3 regions of the Lysinibacillus sp. Y5S-8 genome follow, and region 2 is predicted to be linked to each of the others. Evidence: riboswitches for the same ligand, from Rfam matches in the RefSeq annotation. Region 2 holds a riboswitch; each other region holds the start of a gene.

Region 1 (3,278 bases), 1.1 Mb from region 2:
TTATCTATTTCACGTAACGCAATTAATACCATACGAGCGTAGAACGGGGCTGCACCGATAATTAGAGCAGGTAATGCCGCATTTGCTCCCCGAATCGTACCAAGTAAGAATTTCGTAAATGGAATTAATAAAATAATTAACACGATAAATGGGATGGAGCGGAAAATATTAACGATTGAACCCGTTAAAAAGTTAACCATTTTATTAGCCCATAGCTGATTAGGGCTTGTTAAAAATAGAACGATCCCAATGACTAACCCAAGAATAAATGTGACAACTGTAGAAATTGCTGTCATGTACAATGTTTCATACATAGCTTGCCACATATTTTCCCAGTCTACGTTTGGAAAAAGATTAGTTACCATTTGCGATCACCTCCGTTTGTACTTCGACTGTATTTAAATAACGAAGGGCTTCAGCCACATTTGTCTTCGAGCCATCAATTTGCACAATCAGTGTACCGTATGCACCGTTTTTCGTTTGCGAAATATTACCATGAACAATGCTTACTTCTACATCAAATTGTTTCACAAGATGTGAGATAACCGGCTGTTCGGTCTTTTCACCAACAAAAATCAGTTTAACAAGTTGTCCAGTTGGATAATTTGTTTTGATTTGTGCCACCGTATCCTGTGTTTCCTTTGTATCCGTAATCTGAGATACGAATTTTTTAGTAATAGCCGCTTGTGGTGCTTGGAAAACTTGCAATACCTCACCACGTTCCACTATTTCGCCTGCCTCCATGACCGCTACACGATGACAAATTTTGCGGATGACATGCATTTCATGGGTAATCAAAACGATTGTTAAGCCTAAACGTTCATTGATATCAACGAGTAAATCAAGAATGGCATCCGTCGTTTCAGGATCGAGTGCGGAAGTCGCCTCATCACATAGTAAAACCTCTGGATTATTCGCTAATGCACGGGCAATCCCTACACGCTGCTTTTGTCCACCAGAAAGCTGGGATGGATATGCTCTGTCACGTCCCTCTAGACCAACAAGTGCAATTAATTCCTTCACTCGTGCTTCACGTTGAGCCTTTGAAACACCTGCTATTTCTAGTGGAAATGCAATATTTTCGGCAACTGTTCTAGACCAAAGTAAATTGAAATGTTGGAAAATCATACTTACCTTTTGTCTAGCTGCTCTAAGCTTTTGCCCTTTAATCGATGAAAACTCTTGACTGTTCACCGTTACTGTTCCTGTTGTCGGTTTCTCTAAACCGTTTAATAAACGAATCATGGTACTCTTACCAGCGCCACTATAGCCGATAATGCCAAAAATTTCACCTTTATTGATGGTAAGGTTGACGTCTTTGACTGCCGTTAATTCGCCATTTGCTGTTTTGTACTTCTTCGTAATATTTTGAAGCTGGATCATAGCGAATACTCCTTTTCTCATATAGAAAACCCCTTCACTCACAGACAAGTAGAAGGGGTCACGTATAATAACGTTAAACCGTTCTCTCATCTTTCAAAGAAAAATCTTTGAGTGATTTGGCACCTTTTCACTTTGTGATGGTTGCCGGGCTTCATAGGGCACTTCCCTCCGCCACTCTTTATAAGAGTTCGATATATTTAATGTTTTAGTAATATATTTGATACTTTACCACGCTAGTAAAGTTCAGTCAATTGATTTTTTTAACAATTCGTATAAAAATGGTACGGATTGAAAAGCATAAATCTTATCTGTCACTTTTCCGCCATCACTAACAAGTAAACACGGAACACTTTCAATTTGATGCTCAACAGCAACATGCTCTAAAAAATTTATATTCGCTTTACCTATTGGTAGCTGTGGCAATAATTGTTCAATAATGGACATCATTTTAGATGCCACTGCACACGTTCCACACATCGGTGTATATAAATAAAACGCAGCTTTCTGTCCAGACTGTTTAGCCGTTTCCCACTGCTCTTTTGACCATTCTTCCATTTCCTCACGCAACCTTACAAAATATATTCATTATGGATTGAAAAATGTGCACGCAGTAATATCATCGCTAACACTTTTCTTGGTGTCGTCTCTACTTCCTTATAGGTTGGCATTGTACGTAAATGCTCTGCCTCTGGATAATGTCTGTCCATTAATGCACGCAGCTTGTCGCCTGAAGTATCTGCATCAAAAAAAGTAAATAGCTCACAGCTCTCATAGGGATCGAGCAGCTCTTCTAATTGATGCACACCAATTGTACCATTCGTACATAGTATTGTAACATTCTCATTTAAAATTGGCTCAATTTGTAGCTTATCTGAGCGTCCTTCTACTATTAAGCATTTTCCCTCGAACATTACGCCACCTCCATTTAGACATACCCACTTATAAGTCATTATATAACAAAAAACGCCGGTAGTTTCCGACGTTTTTCGATTATAGCTTGTCTTATTCAGCGATCATTTCTTCGTATTGCTCTGCTGTCATTAGTTTTTCAACTTCTGATGCATCAGCAGGCTCCACAACGATCATCCATGCTTTTTCATATGGTGATTCATTAACGAATTCTGGGCTATCTTCTAAATCTGCATTTACTTCAACTACAGTACCTGAGATTGGTGCATACAATTCAGAAACAGTTTTAACTGATTCTACGCTACCGAATGGATCATCTGTTTTGATTTCGTCGCCAACTTGTGGAAGCTCAACGAAAACGATATCTCCTAATTCAGATTGTGCGAAGTGAGTAATACCAATACGTACTTTTCCATCTTCTGTTTTTACCCATTCATGTTCTTCAGAATAACGTAAGTCTTTAGGTGTGCTCATGCAAAAAACCCCTCCATAAATATGTAATATATTCACTTTCAGTGTGCCATACTTCTCCTATAAAAACAAGATTCAATTACGTGCCAGCTTAATTGCGGTCCACAATTTTTTCAAGTTACTTGAAATACATCTCTGTTAAAAATTTGTGACATCTGCCGGTGACTTTATCTCGGTTAGAAGAGTCGTTCGATCCTGTTTAAATACGGCTATTTCCAAGTTTGCTCAAAATCTGATTCTTTAAACCCTAGCGTTACTTTTTGGCCATCCGTTACGATTGGACGTTTGATTAACATCCCATCAGAAGCAAGTAGCTCCAGCTGCTCATCTTCAGTCATTTCCGCTAGCTTGTCCTTTAAACCAAGCTCACGATATTTCATACCCGATGTATTAAAAAATTTCTTCAAAGGCAGTCCACTGGCTTGCCAAATGGCTGTTATTTCATCCTTTGTTGGCGATTGCTCTACAATGTGTACCTCTTCATAGGAAACCTCATGATCATTTAACCACTTTTG
Region 2 (3,278 bases):
TAAATCGACATTATTTTCTTTAGTAAATTGTGTTAGAAATGCGATATGCTGAAAGGAATTAATATCAATTTCTTTATTTGCTAATGCCTGATTCGGCAATGTATAGTCAGAGAACTCAACAAGCTCAATTTCAATCCCTTCCTTTTTAGCTTTCTCTTTTAAAATCGGCCATACTTCACCATCTGTTCCAGTTACACCAATCTTTACTTTTTCTTCTTTTTTAGCATTATCTGTAGCTGAATCAGACCCACAGGCAGCCAATGCTAATACGGCTGTTAAAACTAATAAAATACTAAACCACTTTTTCATTATTGATCTCCTCTTTCGTTGTTTTATTCAAATGAAAAATGTCCTTCTTACCGTCGCATAATTTTTCTTGATAGCTTATTCCCAATCCACTGCGCAATTTGTACAAGAATAATAAGAATAATAACGGTCACAAGCATGACACTTCCATCAAAGCGTTGATAACCATATGTCATTGCAATATGACCTAAACCGCCTCCGCCAACTGTACCAGCCATTGCAGAGAAATCTATTAAACCGACTGTCACAAACGTTAAGCCTAAAATTAACGGTCCAAGTGCCTCTGGAATTAATACAGTAAAAATAATTTGTAGAGGACTTGCTCCCATTGCCTTTGCGGCTTCAATTACCCCTGGGTCTATGCTAACTAAGTTATTCTCTACTACTCTCGCAATACCAAATGATGAGGCAATCGTCATCGGAAAGATCGCTGCCCACGTACCAATCGTTGTTCCAACAACCATTCTTGTTAATGGGCTAATGGCCACTAGAAAAATAATAAATGGAACTGGGCGAATAATATTAATTAAAAAATTTAACAATTGGAACACGAATTTGTTCTCTAAAATATTTCCTTTTCGTGTCACATATAGTAGTAAACCTATTGTTATACCGAGAATAGAACCAAAGATAAGGGTTATAATAACCATTAAAATCGTTTCACCCGTAGATTCAAAAATACGGGGCCAAAAAGTCGTCCAATCAACCTTCATTGAATTTTACCTCCTCAACAGTTACAATATCTTGTAATTCAGTAAGAACACTAGGTATTTTATCGCTACGGCCCTCAAATGAGACGAGCAAGTTCCCATAGAACTTCTCTTGAATTTCTCGGACAGAGCCATAGACGATATTAACATCCACGTCAAATTTTCTTGTTACGCGAGAAAGGATAGGATCGCTAGCAATATCACCTTTAAAAATAACACGGTATAAATTTTTGCCGCCTTTTTTTCTCCATTCCTCTAATAGAGATGCAGATGGTCGATCTTGCTGAACCGATTGAATAAACCGTTGAGTTGTTAAATGCTGTGGATTTGTAAAAATATCAAAAACTGAATTAGATTCAATTACTGCTCCATTTTCCATGACTGCTACTCTGTCACATATTTGTTGGATGACATTCATCTCATGTGTGATTAGCAAAATAGTGATTCCTAAATCCTTGTTTACTTTTTTGAGAAGGCGAAGAATTTCCCCAGTTGTATCCGGGTCGAGCGCTGACGTTGCTTCATCACAAATTAATATATCAGGGGAGGTAGCAAGCGCCCTCGCAATTCCAACCCGCTGTTTTTGGCCTCCAGATAATTGCTCAGGGTAATCGTTCGCTTTTTCTGTAAGACCAACAAAGCTAAGAAGTTCTGCAACTCTTTCATTAATTTCTTTTTTAGGCACGCCCGCCAGCTTAAGTGGATAGGCTACATTTCCAGCTACCGTTCTTGAGGAAAATAAGTTGAAATTTTGAAAAATCATGCCGATTCTTCTTCTCAGCTTTCTTACCTCTTTTGGTGTGAGCGAATTAATATCAACACCTTGTACTTGAACAGCGCCATGGGTTGGACTCTCTAATAGATTCACAAGCCGCAATAATGTGCTCTTTCCTGCACCACTAAATCCAATAATTCCAAAAATCTCTCCCTGCTGAATTGAAAGAGATACATCTTTCACTGCATTCACTTCACGATCACCAAATTTAAAGGTTTTCGCTACATTTTGAAATTCAATCATTTACTTGCTCAACTCCCTATTTAAATATAAAGAACAAAAAGGACCTTCCTTTTGTTCTTATCGATTAAGAAAAAAAGGAAGGTCCTCACTATTGAAGAAACTACTTCCTTCTCATCTTTCAAATGTAAGTACATTTGCAGGAATTGGCACGGTATTATGTTAATAACCCGCTGCCGAGACTTCATTGGGCCTGTCCCTCAGTCTCTCTGGATAAGAAGAAATTATCGTATTTAATTGTCTGTTAAGATTTAAACAATACTATAATGCTTGATGAATTATATGTCAACATTTCTTTTAAAAAGTTTTATTAGAAAAATAAATTCATTTACTGTAATAACAGCAGGGGTACATTGGTAGCCACGTTTTTTCTAGTGAAATAATTTATGCTTATGTTACTGAGGATGTCAATGAGCAGGCAGCCATAAAAAAGGTTCAATTTGAAAATTGCCTACTTCCAAATTGAACCTTTCCGTTATTCTAAAACGCCCTTTTCCCGTAAACTAGCAATTTGTTCATCACTATAGCCAAGTGCAGTCAATACTTCCTCATTATGCTCTCCAAGCTTGGCACCGACATACTTGTACTCAGGCTCAGTGCCATCAAATTTAAAGGCAGAAGCAATTTGCTGTTGCATGGTGCCATCGCTTTTTGGAATATCGACAATCATGCCGCGAGCCTTCAGCTGTGGATGCTCACATGCTTCTGGAAAAGTGAGTACAGGCTCTACACAACCTTCAAAATCCTCGTTAAATACCTCAAGCCATTCCTCATATGTCTTTGATAGAAAGGCATCATGAACAGCCTCTTTAAAGCGTATTTGCGTATAGTAAGAATCATTAAAGGTATTATCAATCAACTCAGGAATGTCGAGTGCTTCACAGAGCAGTTTACGAAATTGAGGTTCTAAACTACCGACAGAGAAGAAGCGTCCATCTTTTGTTTTGTAAAAATCATAGTAACTGCCTCCATTTAAAATTTCTTGCTCTGGCTGTGGTACACGACCACCCCCAATAAACGCAGCACCATACATAGTATTCAGCGAAAAGACAGCATCTGTCATACTAATATCTATGAATTGTCCTTCGCCTGTTTTTTCACGATGGAGGGCAGCAGCCAGTACCCCAATTGCTGCATGCATTGTCCCTCCAGCTATATCAGCTAGTTGAACCCCCATGGATACAGGCTTTTTATCCTTATGGCGTGAATAATCGAGTAAGCCTGCTAAAGATAAATAGTTATTATCG
Region 3 (3,278 bases), 480 kb from region 2:
TCCTGGAGAGAACTGGCAGTCTACTTTGTTTAAGATTGCTGATTTAACGGGAAAAACCTCCTTGATGCAAGATGTGATCCTACAATATGAGGATAAGGTACGGCAAGCAAAAGGAATTCTTAGTAAATCCGTTTATGGGCAAAGTGTGGCATTTCTCCGCATTTCAGCTATTGGCATTACTCTATATGCGGGTCCTGAATGTGGCTATACGGGGCCAATTTTATATCGTGACCTAGGTTTAATGCCACATCCACTTGTCTGGAGTATTCCGCACAATCAACGTAAAGCACCACTGACATTTGATCAATTGCTGCAATTAGATGCGGATCATTTATTTATTACTTTTGATAAACAACATTCCATTTACGAGAACGAGGAGCGTACGATTTTAAAAACTTCTATGTGGAAAAATCTAGCTGCAGTCAAAACCAACTGTGTATATGAAGTGGATTTTTTAACATGGATGAATTACGGTATACTGTCTCATAGTAAAAAAATTGATGATGTCTTACATGTTCTCGGCTAAAAGAGGAAGCTCACTTTGGCTTCCTTTTTAAATGATTAGGACAGACATTGCACTGCAAAATAACACCTAAAGACGTCTAGCTACATAAGATAAGATATCAGCTATAGGATAGGAGGAATTACATTGTATTACAATCCTTATCCGTACTTTGTTCATCCTTATCATTACCCAACGTCGCCACTTGCCCAGCAGCTTGCCGTTAGACCTATTCCTCAACATTTAGCAATGCCGAACACTAACCCCTTTCCACCTGTCGACACACATAAATTAAAAATTTCAGCTACACGGATAAAGGCGATAATGCAACAGGCTCAATTGCTTACGGATAAAATTGATAGCTCCCAACAATTTGCACATGATCTAATGAATGCTGCACAGCTTTCAAATAAAACAGAGGTTGATAAATTAATCACATCAACAGGCATTACGATGAAATTTGATGCAAATTATACACCAGACAATTTCAGAATACGTCTTATGGATAATGGTTGTTGTGGCATAACCATAAATTTAAGTTGGTAAAAAAATTTACCCTTATATCTCTATCGAACTTGTAAACTATAAAATTCTATGCTAAAGTGTTTTTATTATTATTTCTGAAAATTCTTATATCACTTTTCTTATCGAGAGAGACGGAGGGATTGGCCCGATGAAGTCTCAGCAACCAGCTCAACAGTATGGTGCTAATTCCAATTGGCAAAATTTTAAGCCTTAAAGATGAGAAGAAGAACTACCGTTGCTTATTTTGGAGTCCTCTTCTAAGGGGACTCTTTTTTATTTTCTACTAATTTTAACAGAAAGCAGTGAAATCAATGTCAAACCAACTTTTACAAGCATTACAATTATTAAAATCAAAACAATGGGTTGATTTAACACATACATTCGGCCCTAATTCCCCACATTTTTTTATGTTTGAAGATGCTAAATTTGAAACATTATTCTCTCATGATGACGGGTTCTTCGCACAACAATTCACGTTCCCAGGACAATATGGCACACATATCGACCCACCCATTCATTTTGTGCGAGACTCCCGCTATCTAGAAGAATTAGAACTAAAAGAACTAGTTCTTCCTCTTGTCGTCATTGATAAATCACGAGAAGCTGCTAGCAATCATGACTTCTCGCTAAGTGTGCAAGATATTTTTGATTTTGAAGCACAACATGGAGTAATTGAAGCAGGTACCTTTGTAGCGCTACGTACGGATTGGAGTAAGCGCTGGCCAGATAAAGAGGCATTTAGTAACCAAGATATGGATGGACATAACCATATACCAGGCTGGGGCTTAGAGGCTTTACAATTTTTATTGAAGGAACGTCAAATAAGTGCACTTGGCCATGAAACATTTGATACTGATTCAGCCGCTGATTTTCACAAAAATGGTAAGCTAGATGGCGAATACTTCGTGCTTGAACAAAACATCTATCAAATTGAGTTGATGACTAACTTGGACAAGCTACCTGCGAAGGGGGCAATTATCTTCAATATCGTCCCTAAGCCTGAAAAGGCATCTGGATTCCCTGTACGCTCATTTGCTATTTTGCCATAACACAAAGGTCTGTACGATTCATGTGTTGAATCATACAGACCTTTATTTTCGTATATTTCTTTTTTTGAATAGATAGTAAACGATGAGCATTACGAGGCCAAACAATAGGATGAGATAAATACTATAATGGGATAAATAATAACCAACAAACCGCCACTTCTCCCCAAGCATCCTCCCTAACGTTATAAATGTGAAAGTCCAGATAAATGCCCCTGTATAGGCAAAAAAAGCAAACTTTCTATATGGATAATTATTAATTGCCGCAATATAGGCTGTCAGATGCCGTACACCAGGTATAAAATAGCCTATTAATAATAAAGTTGGCCCAATTTTAGTAAACAGTTGTTTTGTAAAATCAATTTTTTGCTCCGTAATATGAATTTTGGGTCCATATTTCTGCAATAATGGTAAGCCAAAACGATAGCCGATATAGTAGCTTAAGGTAATACCGCCAACTGCACCAATCATTGCACTTACTAAAGCGGGAATGTGTTCAAGGCTTTCTATATAAACACTGTAGCCAACATATGTTAGAAAGACTTCATCAGGAAGTGGCAACCCAACAACGCCTCCAATTAGGATCACGATAATACCCAAATACCCGTAATGTTCAATTAGAGATTGCACATGATGTGCCATATAACATCCCACCCAAAATTTATTAAAACTCATTGATTAACAAGTTCCTTCAATATATCTAAGAGAACCTGAAGCATCGACTTTAAGACCTTCAGCAGCTTTATATCATTTGAAACTGCCGTAAAGCAAAGTCAATACCACCTTCAGTGGAACTCTTTGTAACAAAATTCGCAACCGCTTTTAGAGCTGCGCTACCATTTCCCATAGCAATACCTAGTCCTACATGCTCTAACATATCAATATCATTATTCCCATCTCCAAAAGCAATAGCATTCTCAGGACCAATGTTAAAATGGTCTAGTACCGCTTTAACAGCTATAGATTTGGCAACATCCTGCTGTAATACATTCACAATATAAGGATGCCATCGCTGCCAAAATATATGCGGAAATTGGCTAGCATATCTTTTTTCAGCCTCCTCATCTGCATATAGACACATGAGAAAAACTTCTTCATCCACAATTTTTTCATTCACAACCGGAAAATCTCGTAAAGATAGAGTTGCCTGCATCGCATTGAAAGCAGCTGGATGCTGGATGCCATTCATCGATAGTTGCTCTGTA

The links. Region 2 has a riboswitch for S-adenosylmethionine ahead of V6670_RS00975 (ATP-binding cassette domain-containing protein). Riboswitches for the same ligand answer to the same signal wherever they lie in the genome.
Region 1: it holds a riboswitch for S-adenosylmethionine, as region 2 does, so the genes downstream of both, V6670_RS18180 (methionine ABC transporter ATP-binding protein) here and V6670_RS00975 (ATP-binding cassette domain-containing protein) in region 2, are expected to answer to the same signal.
Region 3: it holds a riboswitch for S-adenosylmethionine, as region 2 does, so the genes downstream of both, V6670_RS21460 (cyclase family protein) here and V6670_RS00975 (ATP-binding cassette domain-containing protein) in region 2, are expected to answer to the same signal.

What each region holds. Positions count from the first base shown of each region.
Region 1 is NZ_CP145889.1:3,718,433-3,721,710, forward strand. Features, by position in the region: gene V6670_RS18175 (methionine ABC transporter permease) at 1-365, opposite strand, end outside; gene V6670_RS18180 (methionine ABC transporter ATP-binding protein) at 355-1,383, opposite strand; SAM riboswitch class I at 1,467-1,570, opposite strand; gene V6670_RS18185 (thioredoxin family protein) at 1,627-1,938, opposite strand; gene V6670_RS18190 (TOPRIM domain-containing protein) at 1,953-2,294, opposite strand; gene gcvH (glycine cleavage system protein GcvH) at 2,386-2,766, opposite strand; gene V6670_RS18200 (arsenate reductase family protein) at 2,973-3,278, opposite strand, start outside.
Region 2 is NZ_CP145889.1:192,808-196,085, forward strand. Features, by position in the region: gene V6670_RS00965 (MetQ/NlpA family ABC transporter substrate-binding protein) at 1-309, opposite strand, end outside; gene V6670_RS00970 (methionine ABC transporter permease) at 357-1,019, opposite strand; gene V6670_RS00975 (ATP-binding cassette domain-containing protein) at 1,009-2,034, opposite strand; SAM riboswitch class I at 2,143-2,251, opposite strand; gene V6670_RS00980 (CaiB/BaiF CoA-transferase family protein) at 2,507-3,278, opposite strand, start outside.
Region 3 is NZ_CP145889.1:4,382,908-4,386,185, forward strand. Features, by position in the region: gene V6670_RS21450 (helix-turn-helix domain-containing protein) at 1-526, shown strand, start outside; gene V6670_RS21455 (hypothetical protein) at 650-1,048, shown strand; SAM riboswitch class I at 1,144-1,250, shown strand; gene V6670_RS21460 (cyclase family protein) at 1,339-2,076, shown strand; gene V6670_RS21465 (DedA family protein) at 2,119-2,715, opposite strand; partial or broken gene V6670_RS21470 (Cof-type HAD-IIB family hydrolase) at 2,816-3,278, opposite strand, start outside.